DNA from 3 places in the Azospira sp. I09 genome. Region 1 is predicted to be linked to each of the others. Evidence: predicted binding sites of a transcription regulator. Region 1 holds the regulator's gene; each other region holds the start of a gene.
The links. Region 1 encodes sigma-54, which starts transcription at its own class of promoters, with help from an activator protein. Its sites were predicted from a motif close to TGGCACGCTTNCTGCTNA; they were not measured.
Positions count from the first base shown of each region.

Region 2: the regulator sigma-54 is predicted to act here: its motif matches at 5,628-5,645, upstream of nirB (nitrite reductase large subunit NirB).
Region 3: the regulator sigma-54 is predicted to act here: its motif matches at 1,933-1,950, upstream of AZSP09_RS00120 (CmpA/NrtA family ABC transporter substrate-binding protein).

Region 1 is NZ_AP021844.1:2,453,368-2,460,162, reverse strand. It holds gene AZSP09_RS11530 (PAS domain S-box protein) at 1-856, opposite strand, end outside; gene recA (recombinase RecA) at 993-2,015, shown strand; gene recX (recombination regulator RecX) at 2,012-2,467, shown strand; gene lptB (LPS export ABC transporter ATP-binding protein) at 2,533-3,279, shown strand; gene AZSP09_RS11510 (RNA polymerase factor sigma-54) at 3,346-4,824, shown strand; gene hpf (ribosome hibernation-promoting factor, HPF/YfiA family) at 4,839-5,159, shown strand; gene ptsN (PTS IIA-like nitrogen regulatory protein PtsN) at 5,315-5,800, shown strand; gene hprK (HPr(Ser) kinase/phosphatase) at 5,769-6,704, shown strand; gene AZSP09_RS11490 (PsiF family protein) at 6,750-6,795, shown strand, end outside.
Region 2 is NZ_AP021844.1:11,805-18,599, forward strand. It holds gene AZSP09_RS00065 (ABC transporter substrate-binding protein) at 1-942, shown strand, start outside; gene AZSP09_RS00070 (alpha/beta hydrolase) at 1,036-1,953, opposite strand; gene AZSP09_RS00075 (DUF1294 domain-containing protein) at 2,084-2,419, shown strand; gene blaOXA (class D beta-lactamase) at 2,450-3,340, shown strand; gene AZSP09_RS00085 (sensor domain-containing diguanylate cyclase) at 3,459-5,390, opposite strand; gene nirB (nitrite reductase large subunit NirB) at 5,846-6,795, shown strand, end outside.
Region 3 is NZ_AP021844.1:21,228-28,022, forward strand. It holds gene AZSP09_RS00105 (ANTAR domain-containing response regulator) at 1-423, shown strand, start outside; gene AZSP09_RS00110 (hemerythrin domain-containing protein) at 546-941, shown strand; gene AZSP09_RS00115 (Yip1 family protein) at 987-1,586, opposite strand; gene AZSP09_RS00120 (CmpA/NrtA family ABC transporter substrate-binding protein) at 2,107-3,384, shown strand; gene ntrB (nitrate ABC transporter permease) at 3,533-4,423, shown strand; gene AZSP09_RS00130 (ABC transporter ATP-binding protein) at 4,426-5,226, shown strand; gene AZSP09_RS00135 (hypothetical protein) at 5,414-5,683, opposite strand; gene AZSP09_RS00140 (glycosyltransferase) at 5,824-6,795, opposite strand, start outside.

The DNA.
Region 1 (6,795 bases):
TCAGCACCTGCAGCTTCACCTGCACCAGCTGGGGCTCGATATTGGCGAAGGGGCCGGTGCCCAGGGCGGCGAAGACGGCGGCCGTCAGGGCCGTGGTGGCCAGGGCCAGGGTCACCAGGCGCAACTCGCAGCTGAAGGCGATCCAGATCAGGGTCAGCAGGAGCAGCAGGCCGGCGTAGGCAAAGGATTCGGGGGCCCGCTCGGAGAAGAACCACAGGCTGCTGAGGGCGGCGGCGACCACCGCCGCCACCGCCAGATGGCGCCAGCGGCCCTGGTCCAGGCCTTCCCGGGGCTGCAGCCAGGCCAGCAGCAGGGGGGCCAGCAGCTGGGTGCCGGCCAGGTCGCCCACCCACCAGCCGCGCCAGGCGGGCAGCAGCTGGGCCGGCTCCAGGCTGCCGCCCAGGCTCAGGGCACCGACGCCCAGGCTGGCGCTGATGGCGCCGCCCAGCACGGGGGCGCTGAAACACAGGTGCAGCACGTCCTGGGGGCGGCCCAGGCGCGGATCGAACTGCAGGGGACCCCGCAGCAGACGGTAGCCGGCCCAGGCGCCAAGGGCGTTGCCGGCGCCCATGAGCAGGCCGGTGAGGGGAGCAAAGCCGCTGATGAGGGCGCTGCCCAGGGTGGCCAGCAGCACTGCCGGCCACAGCCGGCCGCCGCCCAGGACGAGGGCGGCCAGGGCAATGCCGGCGGGGGGCCAGAAGGGCACGAAGAGGCCGTGGCCGGCAGTGCCGATGGCCATGGTCAGCTGGGCCACCGCCAGATAGGCGGCAAACACCAGCAGCAGCCCCGGGAGCAGGGGCAGGTGGGCAGCGGGGAGGAGAGCGGCGGCCGGGGGCGCCAATAATCGCTTTAGCATAATTTGCGCCATTTTCCCTGCTTTGCCGCGGTGTTCCAAGGCCTTTGATGCTGGGGATAACACGTAGTCCGGGTAACTTGGCGTAGGCCGGAGGGTTTGTGCCATAATCAGCCGCTTGATTTTGGGGAATTCAGTCATGGACGACAACAAGGCCAAAGCACTAACCGCCGCACTGGCGCAGATTGAAAAGCAGTTCGGCAAGGGCGCCATCATGAAGATGGGCGAGACCGAAGTGGACAAGGGCGTGGACGTGGTGTCCACCGGCTCCCTGGGCCTGGACGTGGCCCTCGGCGTGGGCGGCCTGCCCCGGGGCCGGGTGGTGGAAATCTACGGTCCGGAATCCTCCGGCAAGACCACCCTGACCCTGCAGGTCGTCGCCGAGATGCAGAAGCTGGGCGGCACCGCCGCCTTCATCGACGCGGAACACGCCCTCGATCCCCAGTACGCCCAGAAGCTGGGCGTGAACATCGGCGAGCTGCTCATCTCCCAGCCGGACAACGGCGAACAGGCCCTGGAAATTGCCGACATGCTGGTGCGTTCCGGCGGTGTGGACGTGATCGTGGTGGACTCCGTCGCCGCCCTCACCCCCAAGGCCGAAATCGAAGGCGAGATGGGCGATTCCATGATGGGCCTGCACGCCCGCCTGATGAGCCAGGCCCTGCGCAAGCTCACCGCCAACATCAAGAAGACCAATACCCTGGTCATCTTCATCAACCAGATCCGCATGAAGATCGGGGTGATGTTCGGTTCCCCGGAAACCACCACCGGCGGCAACGCGCTCAAGTTCTACGCCTCCGTGCGCCTGGATATCCGCCGTATCGGCGGCATCAAGAAGGGTGACGAGGTGATCGGCAACGAAACCCGCGTCAAGGTGGTGAAGAACAAGGTCTCCCCGCCCTTCCGCGAAGCCCTGTTCGACATCCTCTACGGCGAAGGCATCTCCCGCGAGGGCGAGATCATCGAACTGGGGGTGGCCAACAAGCTGATCGAGAAGTCCGGCGCCTGGTACTCCTACAAGGGCGAGAAAATCGGCCAGGGCAAGGACAACTCCCGGGAATTCCTCAAAGCCAACCCGGCCATTGCCCAGGAAATCGAAGGCAAGATCCGGGAAGCCCTGGGCGTGGCCAATCCCGCCCCGGCGGCCGCTGCCGGAGAATGACCCCGAGCCTGCGCCAGCGGGCCCTGGGGCTGCTGGCGCGGCGGGAGTACAGCCGGGCCGAACTGGCCCGCAAGCTGGCGCCCCACGCAGAATCCGAGGCTGAGCTGGAGACCCTGCTGGACGACCTGGCGGCTCGCCGCCAGCTTTCCGATGCCCGCTATGCCAGTGAAAGGGTCGCCATCCGGGCCCGCCGCTACGGCGATGCCCGGCTGGCCCAGGAACTGCGGCAGAAGGGCGTGGCCGAGGAAACCGTCGCCGCGGCCCTGGCCCAGGGCGGCAGCGAGCTGGAACGGGCGCGCCAGGTGTGGCAGAAGAAATTCGCCGCCCTGCCCGCCGATCTGGCCGAGCGGGCCAAACAGACCCGCTTCCTCCTCAGCCGCGGCTTTGCCGCCGCCACCGTCCGCCAGGTGCTGCAGGGCGGCTGGGACGACGAGTCCGGCAGCGACTGGTAGAACCCCCGGGCGACACCTCTGGCACAATGCCTTTACGCCCCCGCATTCATAGAATCTGATAGCCCATGTCCGAGCAGAACCCCGACCTCATCGCCAAGCTTTCCGCCAACAACCTGAAAAAGCGCTACAAGTCCCGCACCGTGGTGCATGACGTGTCCTTCGAGGTGGGCAGCGGTGAGGTGGTCGGCCTGCTGGGCCCCAACGGTGCCGGCAAGACCACCTGTTTCTACATGATCGTCGGCCTGGTGCCCTCCGACGGCGGCTCCATCCAGCTGCAAAATCAGGAAGTGACCCACTTCCCCATCCACAAGCGGGCCCATCTGGGCATTTCCTACCTGCCCCAGGAGGCCTCCGTCTTCCGCAAGCTCAACGTGGAGGAGAACATCCGCGCCGTGCTGGAACTGCAGAAGCTACCCAAGCACGAGATCGACCTGCGCCTGGAGGAGCTGCTGGAAGAGCTGCACATCGGCCACATCCGCGCTTCCAATGCCGCCGCCCTGTCCGGTGGCGAGCGCCGCCGGGTGGAAATCGCCCGGGCCCTGGCCACCTCTCCCCGTTTCATCCTGCTGGATGAGCCCTTCGCCGGCGTGGACCCCATCGCCGTGCTGGAAATCCAGAAGATCATCCGTTTCCTCAAGGACCGCAGCATCGGCGTGCTCATCACCGACCACAACGTGCGTGAGACCCTGGGCATCTGCGACCGGGCCTACATCATCAATGAGGGACGGGTGCTGGCGTCTGGCCGCCCGGATGAGATCGTTTATAATGAAGACGTCCGAAAAGTATATCTGGGCGAGAGCTTCCGTCTCTGACGAGCCCAGTCTCCGAGTCTTTCCCTCAACCCGCTCATTGCCGCCGGCCCCTTCGGCCCCGGGTCCATGAAACCAACCCTCCAACTCAAACTCTCGCAGCACTTGGCCCTGACGCCACAGCTGCAGCAGTCCATCCGGCTGCTGCAACTGTCGACGCTTGAGCTGGAGCAGGAGTTGGAGAAGTATCTGCTGGAAAACCCCCTGCTGGAGCGGGAGGACGAGAACTACGAGCCCTCCTACAGCGGGAGCGAAGGCGAATACGCCGGCAGTACGGCCGAGTCCGCTGCCGAAGGCCCGCGGGAAGGCGATAGCGGCGAATCCGGTGAAGGCGCCGACAGTCACGGCCCCGAAGAAGTCCGGGACGACAGCCGGGACCGCCTGGGTGAGGGCGAGGACTGGTTTGCCGAAGGCAGCTACCCTTCCGCCTCCCGCGACGAGGACGAGGATTCCGACTTCCAGGAAGTGCAGGCCGCCAACACCTCCCTGCGCGACCACCTCAACTGGCAGCTGGGCCTGATGCAGCTCTCCGAGCGGGACCGGCAGCTGGTCAGCTTCCTGATCGAGGCGCTGGACGAGGACGGCTACCTGACCCAGCCCCTGGAGGAGCTGCAGGAAGCCCTGCCGGAAGAGCTGGAAATCGATCTGGACGACCTGCAGATCGCCCTGCGCCACCTGCAGCACCTGGACCCGACCGGTGTCGGTGCCCGCACTCCGGGCGAATGCCTGGCCCTGCAGCTGGAAGCCCTGCCGGCCGACGAGGTGCGGGACCAGGCCCTGAAGCTGGTGCGCCATCACCTGGAACTGCTGGCCGGCCGGGACTTCACCAAGCTGAAGAAGCTGCTGGGCTGCGACGACGAGCGCCTGCGCGCCGTCACCAACCTGGTGAAGAGCCTCAACCCCCGGCCCGGCGCCCAGTACGCGCCCCTGGATGCCCGCTACATCACCCCGGACGTGGTGGTGAAGAAGGTGCGCAACCAGTGGACCGCCAGCATCAATCCGGACGCCTACCCGCGCCTGCGCATCAACCGGCTCTACGCCGAGATCCTCTCCAAGCAGCGCGGCTCCAGCCTCTCCGGCCAGCTGCAGGAGGCCCGCTGGCTGATCAAGAACGTGCAGCAGCGTTTCGACACCATCCTGCGCGTGTCCCAGGCCATCCTGGACCGCCAGCGCCAGTTCTTCGAACACGGCGAGGTGGCCATGCGTCCCCTGGTACTGCGGGAAATCGCCGAAACCCTGGGCCTGCACGAATCCACCGTCTCCCGGGTGACCACCCAGAAGTACATGGCCACCCCCCGGGGCATTTTCGAACTCAAGTATTTCTTCGGCAGCCACGTGGCCACGGATACGGGGGGCGCCTGTTCGGCCACCGCCATCCGGGCCCTGATCAAGCAGCTGGTGGCGGCCGAAGACCCCAAAAAACCCCTTTCGGACAGTCAAATATCCGAAATTCTTGGCCAACAAGGCATTGTTGTGGCGCGTCGAACCATTGCAAAATACAGAGAAGCGCTCAACATTTCGCCGGCCAACCTACGCAAGTCCATCTAAAAAAGGAGCGAGCCATGAACCTGCACATCACCGGACATCACCTGGAAGTCACCCCGGCGATCCGCGACTACGTCACTGCCAAGCTGGAGCGGGTTACGCGTCACTTCGACAGCGTCATCGACGTCAACGTCATCCTCACCGTGGAAAAGCTGAAGCAGAAGGCTGAAGTCACCGTGCGCGTGCCCGGCAAGGACATCCACGTGGATGCCGAGGATGCCGACCTGTATGCCGCCGTGGACACCCTGATCGACAAGCTGGACCGCCAAGTGCAGAAGTACAAGCAGAAGGCCCAGGATCACCACCGCGACACCATCAAGAATCACATCGAAGAGTGATCTGATTCCCTCTCCGGGACTGGGACGAAAGGCATAGGCGGCGGGGTCGTTTTCCGTTATGATCCCGCCACTTTTCGCCTGGTATCCTGCCTGAATCCCAGTCTCCAACCGGCCCTGCCGCCGCCATCCCGCTGTTCGGGGAAGGTTCCCGCCCCATGGATCTGATTGCCAAACTCCTCCCTCCCGCCCACATCCTGCTGGACCTCGAAGCCAGCAGCAAGAAGCGGGCATTCGAGCAGGCCGGACTGCTGTTCGAGAACAACCTGGGCATCGCCCGGGCCACGGTTTTCGACAGCCTCTTCGCCCGGGAAAAACTCGGTTCCACCGGCCTGGGCCAGGGGGTTGCCATTCCCCACGGCCGCATCAAGGGGCTCAAGGAAGCCGCCGGCGCCTTCATGCGCCTGTCCGCCCCGGTGCCTTTCGATTCCCCCGACGGCAAGCCCGTCGGCCTGATGTTCGTGCTGCTGGTGCCGGAACAGGCCACCGAGCAGCATCTGCAGATTCTTTCCGAGCTGGCCCAGCGTTTCTCCGACCGGGCCTTCCGCGAGGCCCTGGGCGCCTGCGACAACACCGACGACGCCCACCGCCTGTTCACCGACTGGGGGAACCATGCGGCAAATCTCCATCAGCCAGCTGTTTGAGGACCACCAGGACAAGCTGTCCCTGACCTGGGTCGCGGCCCAGGGTGCCGAACGCTCCATCGAGATCCGGGAGCGGGGCAACTACGGCGCCGACGTGGTCGGCCACCTCAACCTGATCCACCCGGAACGCCTGCAGGTCATCGGCGCCGCCGAGTACCAGTGGCTGAGCCGGGTCAATCCTGAGCGCCTCAAGGCGCAGATGAACGAAATCTTCGCCGCCCAGCCCCCCGCCGTCATCGTCGCCGAGGGCCTGGAAGTGCTGCCGGCCGTGCTGGAGGGCTGCGAGAGCACCGGCACGCCCCTGTTCACCACCGCCAAACCCTGCTCGGCCGTGATCGACCTGCTGCGCATCTACCTCTCCCGCCGCCTGGCGGACACGGTGTCGGTGCATGGCGTCTTCATGGACGTGCTGGGCATGGGCGTCCTCATCACCGGCGATTCCGGCGTCGGCAAGTCCGAACTGGCCCTGGAACTGATTTCCCGGGGCCACGGCCTGGTCGCCGACGACGTGGTGGAACTGGCCCGCATCGCTCCCGCCACCATCGAGGGCCGTTGCCCGGGCATGCTGCGGGACTTCCTCGAAGTGCGGGGCCTGGGCCTGCTCAATATCCGCACCATCTTCGGCGAGACCGCCTCCCGGCGGAAAATGAAGCTCAAGCTGATCGTGCACCTGCAGAAGCCGGTGGCCGGGGTGGATGCGCCGCGCCTGCCCCTGGATGCCCAGACCCAGGAGATCCTCGGCGTGGCCGTGCGCAAGGTGGTCATTCCGGTGGCCGCCGGGCGTAACCTGGCGGTGCTGCTGGAGGCGGCGGTGCGCAACAGCATCCTGCAGCTGCGCGGCATCGACAACATGCAGGAATTCATCACCCGGCAGCAGAAGCTGCTGCTTGACGACGATATTTGACGAACGCATAGTGGTAAGCCCTGCCTGACCACTGACGGAGACACCATGAAAAAGATGCTGCTAGCCCTGTTTTCCCTGGCCTGTATCGGCC
Region 2 (6,795 bases), 1.3 Mb from region 1:
GGCGGCATCCACGGCCGCCGTATCGAGCTGGTGACCCTGGACGACGGCTATGTGGTGGAAAAGAGCGTGGAGAACGCCAAGCAGCTGCTGGACAAGGAGGGCGTCTTCGCCTTTCTCGGCATGTTCGGCAGCGCCAACTACACGGCCCTGATGCCCCTGGTGAACGAGCGGGGCGTGCCTTCGGTGGCGCCATACACCGGGGCCGACGAGCTGCGGGAGCAGGCCTCGCCCCAGACCTTCTGGCTGCGGGCCAGCTACGGCGACGAGACGGAAAAGATCGTGGACCAGCTGACCACCCTGGGCATCAACCACATCGCCGTCTTCTACCAGAACGACGCCTTCGGCAAGGCCGGCCTCAAGGGTGTGGAAGTGGCCCTGAAGAAGCGCAACCTGAAGGTCATCGCCAGCGGCAGCTTCGACAAGGTGAAGAACGATGTCACCGAGGCGGTCAAGACCATCGCCGCCGCCGACACCCAGGCCGTGGTCATGATCAGCACCTACAAGCCCACCGCCCTGTTCGTCAAACAGATGCGGGCCACCGGCAAGCAGCCCCAGTTCTTCGCCCTCTCCGTGGTGGGCTACAAGGCCCTGCAGGCGGAGATGGGGGCGGAGGCGGCGGGCATCGCCATCTCCCAGGTGACGCCCTATCCCTGGAGCGCCTCCAGCGGCGTGGTGCGGGAGTTCGACGCCCTGCCGCCGGCGCTGAAGCCCAAGGGCGGCATCACCTACACCAACCTGGAAGGCTTCATCGCCGCCAAGGCCATGGTGGAAGGCCTGCGCCGGGCCGGGCCCCAGCCGACCCGGGAAAAGCTGGTGAGTGCCCTGGAATCCATGGCCCCCTGGGATGCGGGGGGCTTCCTCCTGGATTTCTCCGGCAAGCACCTGGGCTCCCGCTTCTCCGAAGTGACCATCGTCGGCAACAGCGGCCGGCTGCTGCGCTGAAACAGGGCCTGCCCTGGCAGCCAGCAGGGACGGGCTTGAACGACAAGGGGCGGCTGCAAAGGCCGCCCCTTCTGCTTTCCAGGCCGGTGCTCCTCAGCCCCTGGCGTACTGGCGGATGAAGGCGCAGCAGTCGGCCAGGGCCGCCGTGGCTTCGGGGAACAGGGGTGCCACCGCCGGGTAGCAGTGGAACATGCCTTCCCCCAGCTCCAGCCGCACCTCCACGCCCGCCGCCCGGGCCTTGGCGGCGAAGCTGATGGCGTCGTCGCGCATGATCTCGGCGCCGCCGGCGTGCAGCAGCAGGGGTGGCAGGCCCTGCAGGTCGCCGAAGAGGGGCGAGATGAGGGGCTCGCGCCGGTCCCGCTCGCCGGCGTAGTAGCGGCTGAAAACCTCCCAGCAGCCGTCCGGCGCCAGGGGGTCCGATTCCTGGTAGGAGGGGCCGCTGCTGGTGAGGTCGGTCCACGGCGACAGGGCCACCGCCGCCGCCGGCAGGGGCCGGCCCTTGTCGCGCAGGGCCAGCAGGGCCGCCAGCAGCAGGCCGCCGCCGGCCGAGTCGCCGGCAAAGACGGCCCTGGCCGGGTCCTGGCCCCGGGCCAGCAGCCACTCCCAGGCCGCCAGGGCGTCGTCCAGGGCGGCCGGGAAGGGATGCTCCGGGGCCAGCCGGTAATCGAAGACCAGGGCCGGCACGCCGCTGCCGGCGACGAACTTGGCCACCGCCGCCCGATGGGAGCGGTGGGAGCCCATGACGTAGCCGCCGCCGTGGAAATAGAGCATGGCGCTGCCGCCGGCGTCGTCCCGGGGACGGATCCACTCCAGGCTCATGCTGCCCAGGTTGAAGCTGTCCACCGCGATGTCGGGGGGCAGCTTGCCGAAGATCACCCCGGATTTTTCCACCTGGGCCCGCAGGGCCGGGATGGAGGTGTCGAAGGTGATGCTCTCGCGCCGGGCCTTGAGGCGGAACCAGTGGCGGTGCTTGAGCAGGAAGATGACGGCGCGGGCTTTGAGGCTGGGCATGGCGGATCCGGTGGGCAGGGCAGGGTGCGGCGGTGGCCTCCCGGTTGTGCGGGAGGGGCGGGAAGGCGCATTATCCGCCAGTTTTCCCGGCGTCATGCGCCCCATGCCGAACCCTTGCCGCGAGCCTGCCTTGTCATCCGCCCCGATCCTCTCCCTGCTGCCGCTCCATTACGCCGCCCTCAGCCTGCTCACCCTGCTGGTGTACGCCTGGGACAAGTCGGCGGCCCGGCGCCGTGCCTGGCGCATCAGCGAGGCCACCCTGCACGGCCTGGCCCTGCTCGGCGGCTGGCCGGGAGCCTGGCTGGCCCAGGCCTGGCTGCGTCACAAGAGCCGCAAGCAGCCCTTCCGTACCTGGTTCTGGCTGACGGTGGCGGCCAATCTGGCGGTTTTGGCCCTGCTGCTGTGGTGGCTGGGGCCGGGCGGCGGCTTTCCCTTTTCCATGCCGGCCATCCCCCTGCCGGGCTGAGGTCGTGAGGCGCCCATGATGAAATTTTGCATGCTTCGGTCCCTGGTTTTCTGTCTGCTCCTGCTGGGGGGCGGCGTTGCCGCCCGGGCGGAAACCGCGGACGAGCGGCCCGAGTGGGGCGCCTTCTTCGCCGCCGCCGAGGCCCGCGGCACCATGGTGGTGGCGGACCGGCGCGGCGGCGGCCACCGCCTGTGGCGCTACGATGCGGAGCGGGCGGCGCGGCGCTATGTGCCCGCCTCCACCTTCAAGATCGCCCATGCCCTGATGGCCCTGGAGAGCGGCGTGCTGCGGGACGAATTCCAGGTCCTGCCCTGGGACGGGGTACAGCGCTCCATCCCGGCCTGGAACCGGGACCAGGACCTGCGTTCCTCCATGCGCGCATCCGTGGTCTGGGTGTACCAGGACTTTGCCCGGCAGATCGGCGAGGCCCGGGCCCGGCGCCTACTGCAGGCCATGGACTACGGCAACGCCGAGCCGTCCGGCGGCGAGGACGGCTACTGGCTGGACGGCAAGTTACGCATTTCCGCCGAGGAGCAGGTGGCCTTTCTCGAGCGCCTCTACCGCAATCAGCTGCCGCTGGCCCTGGCCCACCAGCGGCTGGTGAAGGACGTGATGATCGTGGAGGCCGGCCGCGACTGGATCCTGCGGGCCAAGACCGGCTGGGACGGCCGTATCGGCTGGTGGGTGGGCTGGGTGGAGTGGCCCCAGGGGCCGGTGTTCTTCGCCCTCAACCTGGATACGCCGGGGCGGATGGCGGATCTGCCGAAGCGGGAAGGGGTGGCCCGGGCCATCCTGGCGGCCATCGGCGCCCTGCCGGCGGCGCCGGCTTTGCCGAGTGGGGCGAGTGGAGCGAATGCCTCGGGTGCGATGACCGGGGCCGTGTCTCCCGCCCCGCCCGGCACCGCCCTGCCAGGCAAATAGGACTTGCCTAAGGGGCCTGCCATGGCGGTGAGGCCCGCGGGATAAGGCTCCCGGCGATGCCGCCGCCGTCAGGTCCGTCCCGCCTGGCTCCCAGCCGGGTGCTGCCCGAGCCGACGGTTTACAGCCCCAGGCCCTGGCCCAGAGTCGTTTCCCCCACCACGTGCCGGTAGCGCCGGTAGCCGTTGCGGCCGCCGGACTTGGCCTGGTACATGGCCCAGTCGGCGTGGCGCAGCAGGGTTTCCGCGTCCTTGCCGGCCTCCGGGTAGAGGGCGATACCGATGCTGGCGGAAACGTGGCCCTCGCCGTTCGGCAGGGGGAAGGGCCGGTTCATGGCGGCGACGATCTTTTCCGCCACCTGTTCCCCATCCTCGGCCCCTGCCACCTCCGCCAGGAGCACGGCGAATTCGTCACCCCCCAGGCGGGCCACGGTGTCGGCCTTGCGCAGGCAGCCCCGCAGGCGGGCCGCCGCTTCCTGCAGCAGCCGGTCGCCGGCGGCGTGGCCCAGGGTGTCGTTCACTTCCTTGAAATGGTCCAGGTCCACGAAGAGCAGGGCGAAGGCTCGCTCCTGCCGTTCCGACTGGGCCAGCAGCTGGCCCAGGAGGTCGTTGAAGAGGACCCGGTTGGGCAGGCCGGTGAGGCCGTCGTGCAGGGCCTGCTGGCGCAGCTTCTCCTGGTAGGCCTGGCGCTCGGTGACGTCCCGGGCCAGGGTCAGGATTAGGCGGCGGCCGCCGGAGGCGAAGGCGCCGATGCGCATCTCCACCGGGAATTCGTGGCCCAGGCGGTGGCGGTGGCGGCCTTCCTGGGTCACCGGGGCGTTGGTGTCCAGGTTGTGCCACAGCTGGTGCAGTTCGGCGGCGGGAATGCCGGCCTCGAAGGCGTCCATGTTGCTGCCGATCAGCTCCTCCCGGGGCAGACCCAGGCTGTCGCAGGCCTGCTGGTTCACGTCTTCGATGCGGCCGCCGGGGTCGTGCAGGAAAAGGGCGTCGCCGGCCCGTTCCACCAGGTTGCGGAAGCGCCCTTCGCTTTCCCGCAGGGCCCGGGCCTGTTCCTCCAGGCGCTGCAGCTGGCGCCAGATGAGGCCGATGAAGAGGGAGCAGAGGACGATGCTGCCCAGGCCCATGAGGATGATGTGCAGGGTGGTGGCGCGCCAGGGGCGCAGCAGTTCGCTTTCCTCCTGGGAGACGGAGACCAGGATGGGATAGCGCTTGGCCTCGCGGAAGCTTTTCAGGCGCTGGCGCCCGTCCATGGAGCTGGTTTCCAGCAGGGTGCCGCTGGCGCCGCGGCCGGGAGTGCGCAGGAACAGGTCCTGTTCCGGGTAGGCATGGCCCAGGCTGTCGGGCATTTCCGGGTAGCGGGCGAGCAGGGTGGCGTTGCTGTGGTAAAGGGCCACGGCGCCGCCGGGCAGGTGCAGCACGGAGCGGTAGAAGGAGACCACGTCGGCCAGGCTGACGCTGGCCAGGATGACGCCGGCGAAATGGCCCCGGGGCCCCACCAGACGGCGGGAGAAGATGAGCCGCTGGGAGCCGTCGAGCAGGGTGCGGGTGGGGGGCGAGATGAGGGGCTCGGCTTCGGCCGTGTCGCGCAGGCGGCGGAAGTATTCCCGCTCCCGCACGTTCATGGCGGGTACCGGGTGGCGGGCCGAGTGGGCCAGCACATTGCCCTGGGCGTCCACCAGCACCAGGTTGGTGACGAAGGGGGTGGCGGTGACCTGGCTGCGCAGCAGCTGGTGCAGGCGCCGGGCCTGTTCCTCGCGCCGGGCCGGGTTTTTCTCCGCCACCAGGGGCGGCATGGCGGCCACTTCCTGGCGGGCGTTGAGCAGGGCCTGGTCGGTGGCGGTGATGGCCCGTTCCATCTGTTCCAGAAGGGCCAGGTTGAGGGTGCTGAGGTTGTCCCAGGCGGCGTTGTAGAGGCGTTCCCGGGTTTCGCCGATTTCCCGGAAGACCAGGCCGATGATGATGGCCACCAGGAGCAGCCAGCCGATCAGCAGGCTGCGTCCGGGACGCACCAGGGGCGGGCGGCTGGGGGGGGCGGTACTGTTTTCGGGAGCCATGGCGTTCTCCATTGGGATGGGGCGCACGAAGCACTCGTCTGTTGGCCCATTCTGGCATGGGCCCGGACTTCCTCAAATAGGCCTTTGGGCCAGCAGGGGACCGGCGGCGGGCGGCAGCCGAGGGACGGTGCCGGGCGCCCGCTGGCGGGGCAGGGCGGGGCAGCGATGCACCAGTTGTGTGCGGCGGTGCGGGGGGCGGGTTTGGTGTTATCCCATTGAAATCATGTGCTTACGGAATGGCATGGCGATTGCTAAATCTCCGGCGTACTCCTGTCGCCTGGGCGGCGGGACTGCCGGTGGTGTGGCCTTCGGGGTCAACGTGAAGCACTGCCCTTCAATGTTTTCTCTCGCTGCCTGATGGCGTTGCGGGAGGGCACGACGGCGTACCGCAATGGCGCGGGCGCAGTCCGAGGCCCGTCCCGCACCCCGGAAGCCGGCGACCGAAGGAGTGCTTCATGAACAAACCCAAACTGGTGCTGGTGGGCAACGGCATGGCCGGCGTGCGCACCCTGGAAGAGCTGCTGAAGATCGCCCCGGACCACTACGACATCACCGTCTTCGGCGCCGAGCCCCATCCCAACTACAACCGCATCCTGCTTTCCCCGGTCCTGGCCGGCGAGATGACGGTGCCCGAGATCGTCCTCAACGATCTGCAGTGGTACGCCGACAACGGCATCAAGCTGCACCTCAACAAGAAGGTGACCAAGGTGGACCGGGTCAGGCGCCAGGTCGTCGCCGAGGATGGCACGGTGGAGTCCTACGACCGCCTGCTGCTGGCCACCGGCTCCAACCCCTTCATGCTGCCCATCCCCGGCAACGACCTGCCGGGGGTCATCGCCTATCGGGACATCGCCGACACCGACGCCATGATCGAGGCGGCCAGGACCCATCGCCACGCGGTGGTCATCGGCGGCGGCCTGCTGGGCCTGGAAGCGGCCAACGGCCTCAAGCTGCGGGGCATGGACGTGACCGTGGTGCACGTCGGCCCCTGGCTGCTGGAGCGCCAGCTGGACGAGGTGGCCGGGCGCATGCTGCAGCAGTCCCTGGAGGAGCGGGGCCTGAAATTCCTGCTGCAGAAAAACACGGAAGCCCTCATCGCCGGCGAGAGCGGCCGGGTGGCAGCCATCCGCTTCAAGGACGGCATGCAGATTCCCGCCGATCTGGTGGTGATGGCGGTGGGCATCCGCCCCAACACGGCCCTGGCCGAGTCTTCCGGCATCCACTGCAACCGGGGCATCGTCGTCTCCGACACCCTGCAGACCTACGATCCCAAGATCTACGCCGTGGGCGAGTGCGTCAGCCATCGCGGCATCGCCTACGGCCTGGTGGCGCCGCTGTTCGAGCAGGCCAAGGTCTGCGCCAACCACCTGGCGGGCTACGGCATCGGCCGCTACCAGGGCTCGGT
Region 3 (6,795 bases), 1.3 Mb from region 1:
ATCGAAACCGACAGCCCCAGCCGGGATACTTTGGAACACCTTTCCGCCATGAACCGGGACATGCCCCGGCCGGTGATCATTTTCGCCAACGACGACGATTCGGGCCTGATCCGGGAGGCCATGAAGGCCGGCGTCTCCTCCTACGTGGTGGACGGCCTGGACCCGGCCCGCATCAAGCCCATCGTCGAGGTGGCCCGGGCCCGCTTCGAGGAAACCCTGGCCCTGCGTCGGGAGCTGGCGGAAACCACGCAGAAGCTGTCCGACCGCAAGATCATCGAACGGGCCAAGGGCCTGCTCATGAAGACCCGCAAGATGGAAGAGGAAGAGGCCTACCACGCCCTGCGCCGCCTGGCCATGGACCGGGGCCAGAGCATCTCCCGGGTCTCCCGGGACGTCATCGAGATGGCCAAGGTCCTGCTCTGAAGGCCGGGCTGCCGGCCCACCCCTGGCTTTGACCCGGGTGATGCCGGGTTTGATTTGCATCCTGGCCCTGGTTCCCCGTCCGGCGCCATACTGTCTCCCATCACCCTTTCCGGGAGTCCGCCATGAAACGCCATCCCGCCCTGTTGCAGTTGTCCCGCGAACACCACACCGCCCTCAAGCTGTCCCTGGATTGCCGCAAGGCCGTGCTGGCGGCCGACCAGGAGGCCATGAACGCCCTGGCGGGCCAGATGTCGAGCCTCTTCGCCACCGAGCTGGAACCCCACTTCCAGCGCGAGGAAGAGGAATTGCTGCCCTGGCTGGAAGCCGCCGGCGAGCACCAGCTGGTGGCCCGTACCCTGGCCGAGCACGCCCAGCTGCGGGGCCTGGCCGAGCGCATCGGCCGGGGCGACCGGGGCGCCCTGGAAGCCTTCGCTACAGCCCTGAGCGACCACGTGCGTTTCGAGGAACGGGAGTTGTTCGAGAAGGCCCAGGAATATCCGGCCTTCACCGTCGGCTGAGGTTGTGCCGGGGCGTGGCCCCGGCGGGGGCGATGGAGCCCTGGTCTAGTGGATCAGGACCAGGGCCAGGATGACGGTCCACGCCGGCAGGGCGCAGACCATGATGACGCCGCAGAAGAGGGTGGCCAGGCAGTCGTCCTCCACCGCCAGCAGGCGGCGGATGCAGCGGTACATGGCGTAGCTGGAAAGGGCCAGGGCGACCATGCCGGTGATGAGGATGAAAATCAGGCTGGGCACGGCCAGGGCCAGGGAGGCCAGCCATAGGGGAATGGTGCTGAGGGTCACCACCAGGAAGGCCTGGCGCCGGTTCACCGGCACCTGGAAGAAGCGCCCGGCCAGGTGGGCGACGCCCGCCAGCAGGGGCACCATCAGCAGTTCCCAGGCCAGGATGAGCAGCAGGCGTTCCCAGCTGGGGGCAATGAAGCCGGCGATGATGCGGTTGCCGTAGGCGTTGCCGGCGAAGTTGGCCATCACCGGCAGCAGCAGGGAGAGGGGCAGGGCGATGAGGAGAAAACTGACGGCGGCGGAGGGCAGATGCTCCACGTCGTCCCAAAGGATGTCGTGGTTTTCCTGCGTGCCTGCACTGCCCATCATCCAGCCCGACAGTAAACGCGGGGCTTCCATGGGCTGTTGCTGGATATCCATGTTTCCCTCCCGCTCCCGATACGTGCGGGAGCATTGTTTTGTGTTGCATGCCATCAACAACCCGATAATCATAAGAACATCGGATGCCAGTGTCTTTAGGCGTTTGGTCATAGATGGGGGCGGCGCTTTCGCCGTTCCCCTTTCCTCTCCCGCCGCCGCTCCCCATTCCGCTGTCCTTCCGCCGCTGTCGCTGCAACCGCCGGCCCGGGTTCCCCCTTCTTGTGCGGCGGTCACGCCATGGCGCACCGCAGCAGTGCGCTCCGGTGCCGCGAATGGATTTTTTCGGGGCGGTGAAGATCTATCTATCTTTATGAATTAAAACTGTATTTTTGATATTTTCGTTGCCTGGCACGGTGGTTGCTGAACTAGCTCGTAAGTCGGACCAATGGCGGTTCGAGCAACGCCGGACAGAGCAGTGAAGCCCTGACCGGCAAACGGACAAAGGCGTCCATCCGCGTGTTCTCTCTCCTCTCACGCGGGTGTGACGCCTTTTCTTTTTTCTGAGGTCAAGGAGCATGGAATGTCCAAGCAAAAGCAATTCGAGGCACCCGATGCCGTGGCGGCGGAACGCCGCGAGTTCGTCAAATCCGCCGGCCTCCTGGGCCTGGGAGCAGCGCTCATGGGCCTGACTCCCGGTCTGCGTGCCGCCGCCTTTGCCGCCGGTTCCGACGCACCGGAAAAGACCGAGGTGAAGATCGGCTTCATTCCCCTGACTGACTGCGCCTCCGTGGTCATGGCCGCGGCCAAGGGCTTCGACAAGAAGTACGGCATCAAGATCGTGCCCACCAAGGAGGCCTCCTGGGCCGCCGTGCGCGACAAGCTGGTGAATGGGGAACTGGATGCGGCCCACGTGCTGTACGGCCTCATCTACGGCGTGCACCTGGGCATCGGCGGGCCGAAGAAGGACATGGCCAGCCTCATGACCCTCAACAACAACGGCCAGGGCATCACCCTCTCCAGCCAGCTGAAGGACAAGGGCGTCACCGACGGCGCCGCCCTAAAGAAACTGATCAGCAGCGAGAAGCGGGAATTCACCTTCGCCCAGACCTTCCCCACGGGCACCCACGCCATGTGGCTCTACTACTGGCTGGCGGCCCACGACATCAACCCCATGAAGGACGTCAAGACCATCACCGTGCCGCCCCCCCAGATGGTGGCCAATATGCGGGTGGGCAATATGGACGGCTACTGTGTCGGCGAGCCCTGGAACGCCCGGGCCATCATCGACAAGGTGGGCTTCACCGCCGCCACCACCCAGGACATCTGGACCGACCATCCGGAAAAGGTGCTGGGCACCACCGCCGACTGGGCGGCCAAGCACCCGAAGACCGCCGTGGCCGTCACCGCCGCCATCCTGGAGGCGTCCCGCTGGATCGACGCCTCCCTGGCCAACCGCCGGGAGACGGCCGAGACCATTGCCGCCAAGGCCTACGTCAATACGGATGTGGACGTGATCCTGGACCGCATGCTGGGCCGCTACAGCAACGGCATCGGCAAGACCTGGGACGACAAGAACCACATGAAGTTCTTCAACGACGGCCAGGTGAATTTCCCCTACCTCTCCGACGGCATGTGGTTCCTCACCCAGCACCGCCGCTGGGGCCTGCTCAAGGACGATCCGGACTACCTGGGCGTGGCCAAGGCCATCAACCAGGTGGGCCTGTACCGTCAGGCGGCGGAGAAGGCCGGGGTGGCCGTGCCCAAGAGCGACCTGCGTTCCTCCAAGCTGATCGACGGCGTGGTGTGGGACGGCAAGGACCCGAAGAAATACGCCGCCAGTTTCAAGGTGCGCGCCTAAAAGCAACCGGCGGCCGTCCCGGCGGGGCCGGGGGCCGCCTCCATCCGTGCATGGGGGAATGATCATGACGACGATGACTTTGATTCAGGGCAACACCGCGCTGGCGGCCAGCCCGACGAACGATGCAACAGACCAGGGAGCAGCCGCCATGGCCATGAATGACAGCAGTGTGGGGAGCGGCCCGGCCGCCTCCGTGACGGCGGCCCCGGTGTCGCCATCGGCGCAGGAGCCGGGCCGGGCTGCCGCCGGCCGGCGCAGCAACGAGGCCCTGGTGGGTGTGCTCAAGGTGGTGCTGCCGCCCCTGATCGGCCTGGCCGTCTTCGTCGGCCTCTGGTACCTGGTCTCCATGACCAGCCCCCAGCTGCCCGGCCCGGCCAAGACCTGGGCCTCGGCGGTGCAGCTCTTTGCCGATCCCTTCTACCAGAACGGTCCCAACGACATGGGTATCGGCTGGAACATCCTCAACTCCCTGCAACGGGTCGGCATCGGCTTCGGCATGGCCGCCCTCATCGGCATTCCCGCCGGTTTCCTGCTGGGCCGTTTCGATTTCCTCAACCGCATGATGTCGCCCATCATCAGCCTGCTGCGGCCCGTCTCGCCCCTGGCCTGGCTGCCCATCGGCCTGCTGGTGTTCAAGGCGGCCAACCCGGCGGCCATCTGGGTCATCTTCATTTCCTCCATCTGGCCCATGATCATCAACACCGCCGTGGGTGTGCAGCGCATTCCCAAGGACTACCTGAACGTGGCCCGGGTGCTGGACCTGCCGGAGTGGAAGGTGTTCACCAAGATCCTCTTTCCCGCCGTGCTGCCCTACATGCTCACCGGGGTGCGCCTTTCCATCGGCGTCGCCTGGCTGGTGATCGTCGCCGCGGAAATGCTCACCGGCGGCGTCGGCCTGGGCTTCTGGGTGTGGGACGAGTGGAACAACCTCAACGTCGAACACATCATCATCGCCATCTTTGTCGTCGGCCTGGTGGGGCTCCTGCTGGAGCAGGCCCTGGTGCTGCTGGCCAACCGCTTCAGCTACGAGGAGAAGTAAGCATGGAAAAATTCGTCCAGATCGAAGCCGTCGGCCAGACCTTCGACACCAAGAAAGGCAAGTTCGTCGCCCTGCGCGACGTGGATCTGTCCATCCGCCAGGGGGAGTTCATCGCCCTCATCGGCCACTCCGGCTGCGGCAAGTCCACCCTGCTCAACCTCATCGCCGGCCTCACCCGGCCCACGGATGGTGCTCTCATCTGCGACGGCCGGGAGATCGCCGGCCCCGGGCCGGAGCGGGGCGTGGTCTTCCAGAACCATTCCCTGCTGCCCTGGCTGACCTGCTTCGACAACGTTTATCTGGCGGTGGAGCGGGTCTTCGCCGCCAAGGAGGGCAAGGCCAAACTGAAGCAGCGCACCCACGACGCCCTGGCCCTGGTGGGCCTGACCCACGCCGAGACCAAGTTTCCCCACGAGATTTCCGGGGGCATGAAGCAGCGGGTGGGCATTGCCCGGGCCCTTTCCATGCAGCCCAAGGTGCTGCTCATGGATGAGCCCTTCGGCGCCCTGGATGCCCTGACCCGGGCCAAGCTGCAGGACGAGCTGATGAAGATCTGCGATGCCACCCAGGCCACCGTGGTCATGGTCACCCACGACGTGGACGAGGCGGTGCTGCTGTCGGACCGCATCGTCATGATGACCAACGGCCCGGCCGCCACCATCGGCGAAATCCTCAGCGTGGACCTGCCGCGGCCGCGCAATCGCCTGGCCCTGGCCAACGACCCGAAATACATCGCCGCCCGGGCGGCGGTGCTGGAGTTCCTCTACGAGAAGCAGGCCCACAAGGAAGTGCTGGCGGCCTGAAGCGTGGCCCCGGGTCTCTGCCGCCGGGCGGCGATCCGGGGCTCACGGGCCGGATCGCCGCTGCCGGCGCAGGTGGGTGGAAGCGGCGCAAGGACTGCCGCAGGGTGCGGGAAGAAGGTGGGATTCGGTCGCCGGGGAGAGTAGAAGGCGCCGAATCCCGGCCGGCTTGGGGCCGGTCAATAGCGCCTCAGGCTCTGGGCGCCAAAGGGTGGCTGGTCTGGAAGTGCTGGTAGGTGCGGGATAGCTCGTTGGCCCGTTCCACTTCCCCGTGTTCCAGGGCGGTGGCGATGTTGTCCAGGAGCATGGAGTGCAGATCGCGCACCCCTTCTTCCGTATGCAGCAGGGTGTCGCACAGCTCGGCGGCGACGATGACGGGAATGTGTTCGTGCTGGGCGATGGCAGAAATTTCTTCCTGCTCCATGTCGCAGAAGTCGAGGCAGTCTTTTAAGGACAGCATGGGATTCTCCTCCTGTGTTGCTAAGACGGTCTGTCGGGCTCGGCCCCGGTGTTGCCGGTCGGGCGGCCAGGAAAGCATTTTGTTGTTGTAGGACCGTCCCCCCTTTGTGCGGGTGTAATGGGTGGGAGAACACCCTCATGTTAGTCCACTGGCGAAGATGTGCAAGGGGTCAGGGCCCCTGTATTCATGCGGCTCTGCAGCAATTCTGCCAGGGCCTGGCGCAGGCGCCCGGTACAGGCCGGGGCCGACCATTCCTGCACGTATTCCCGGGCTTCCCGGGCCAGCCGCTGGCGTTGTTCCGGGTTCTGCAGCAGGTTGGCCAGGGCCTCGGCGAACTCCGCCGGATCGTCGGGCGGCGAGATGGCGCCCCGCGCCGGCATGAGGATGTCCCGGGTACCCATGATGGAGAGGGCCACCACCGGCACCCCCTCGGCCATGGCCTCCAGCAGCACCAGGCCCTGGGTCTCGGTGCGGGAGGCGAAGACGAAGGCGTCGGCCGCCGCATAGCAGGCCGGCAGCTCGTCCCGGCGGTGCAGGTAGCCGACGAAACGGACCTTGTCGCTGGTGCCCAGGGCTTCCGCCAACCGTCGCAGACCCGCCAGGGCCGGGCCCTCGCCGGCCACCATCAGGTGCAGCTCCGGCAGGCGCAGCAGGGCCAGGCGGTGGGCCTGAAGGAGGAAGTCGATGTTCTTTTCTCCCGCCACCCGGCCGACGAACAGGGCCACCGGCGTTTCCGGCGCCAGGCCGAGGCGTTGGCGGAAGGCGGCGCCGTCACCCTGGCCGAACTGTTGCAGGGGAATGCCGGTGGGCACCACCCGCAGGGGCGTGGTGACGCCGTAGCTTTGCAGGCGCTCGGCCATGGCGATGGAGGGGACGATGACCCCGTCCAGGGCGTTGCACTGGCGCCGGGAAAAGCGCCGGGTCAGCCCCCGCAGCATGCCCTTGGGCAGGAAGGGGATGTAGTGGTGGAAATATTCCTCGAACAGGGTGTGGTAGGTCTCGACGCAGGGAATGCCCAGTTTCTTGGCCAGGGCGGTGCCGGCGTAGTGGGCGATGAAAGGGGTCTGGATGTGGATCAGGTCGATGTCCATGCCCCGAAGTTGTTCCTCGTG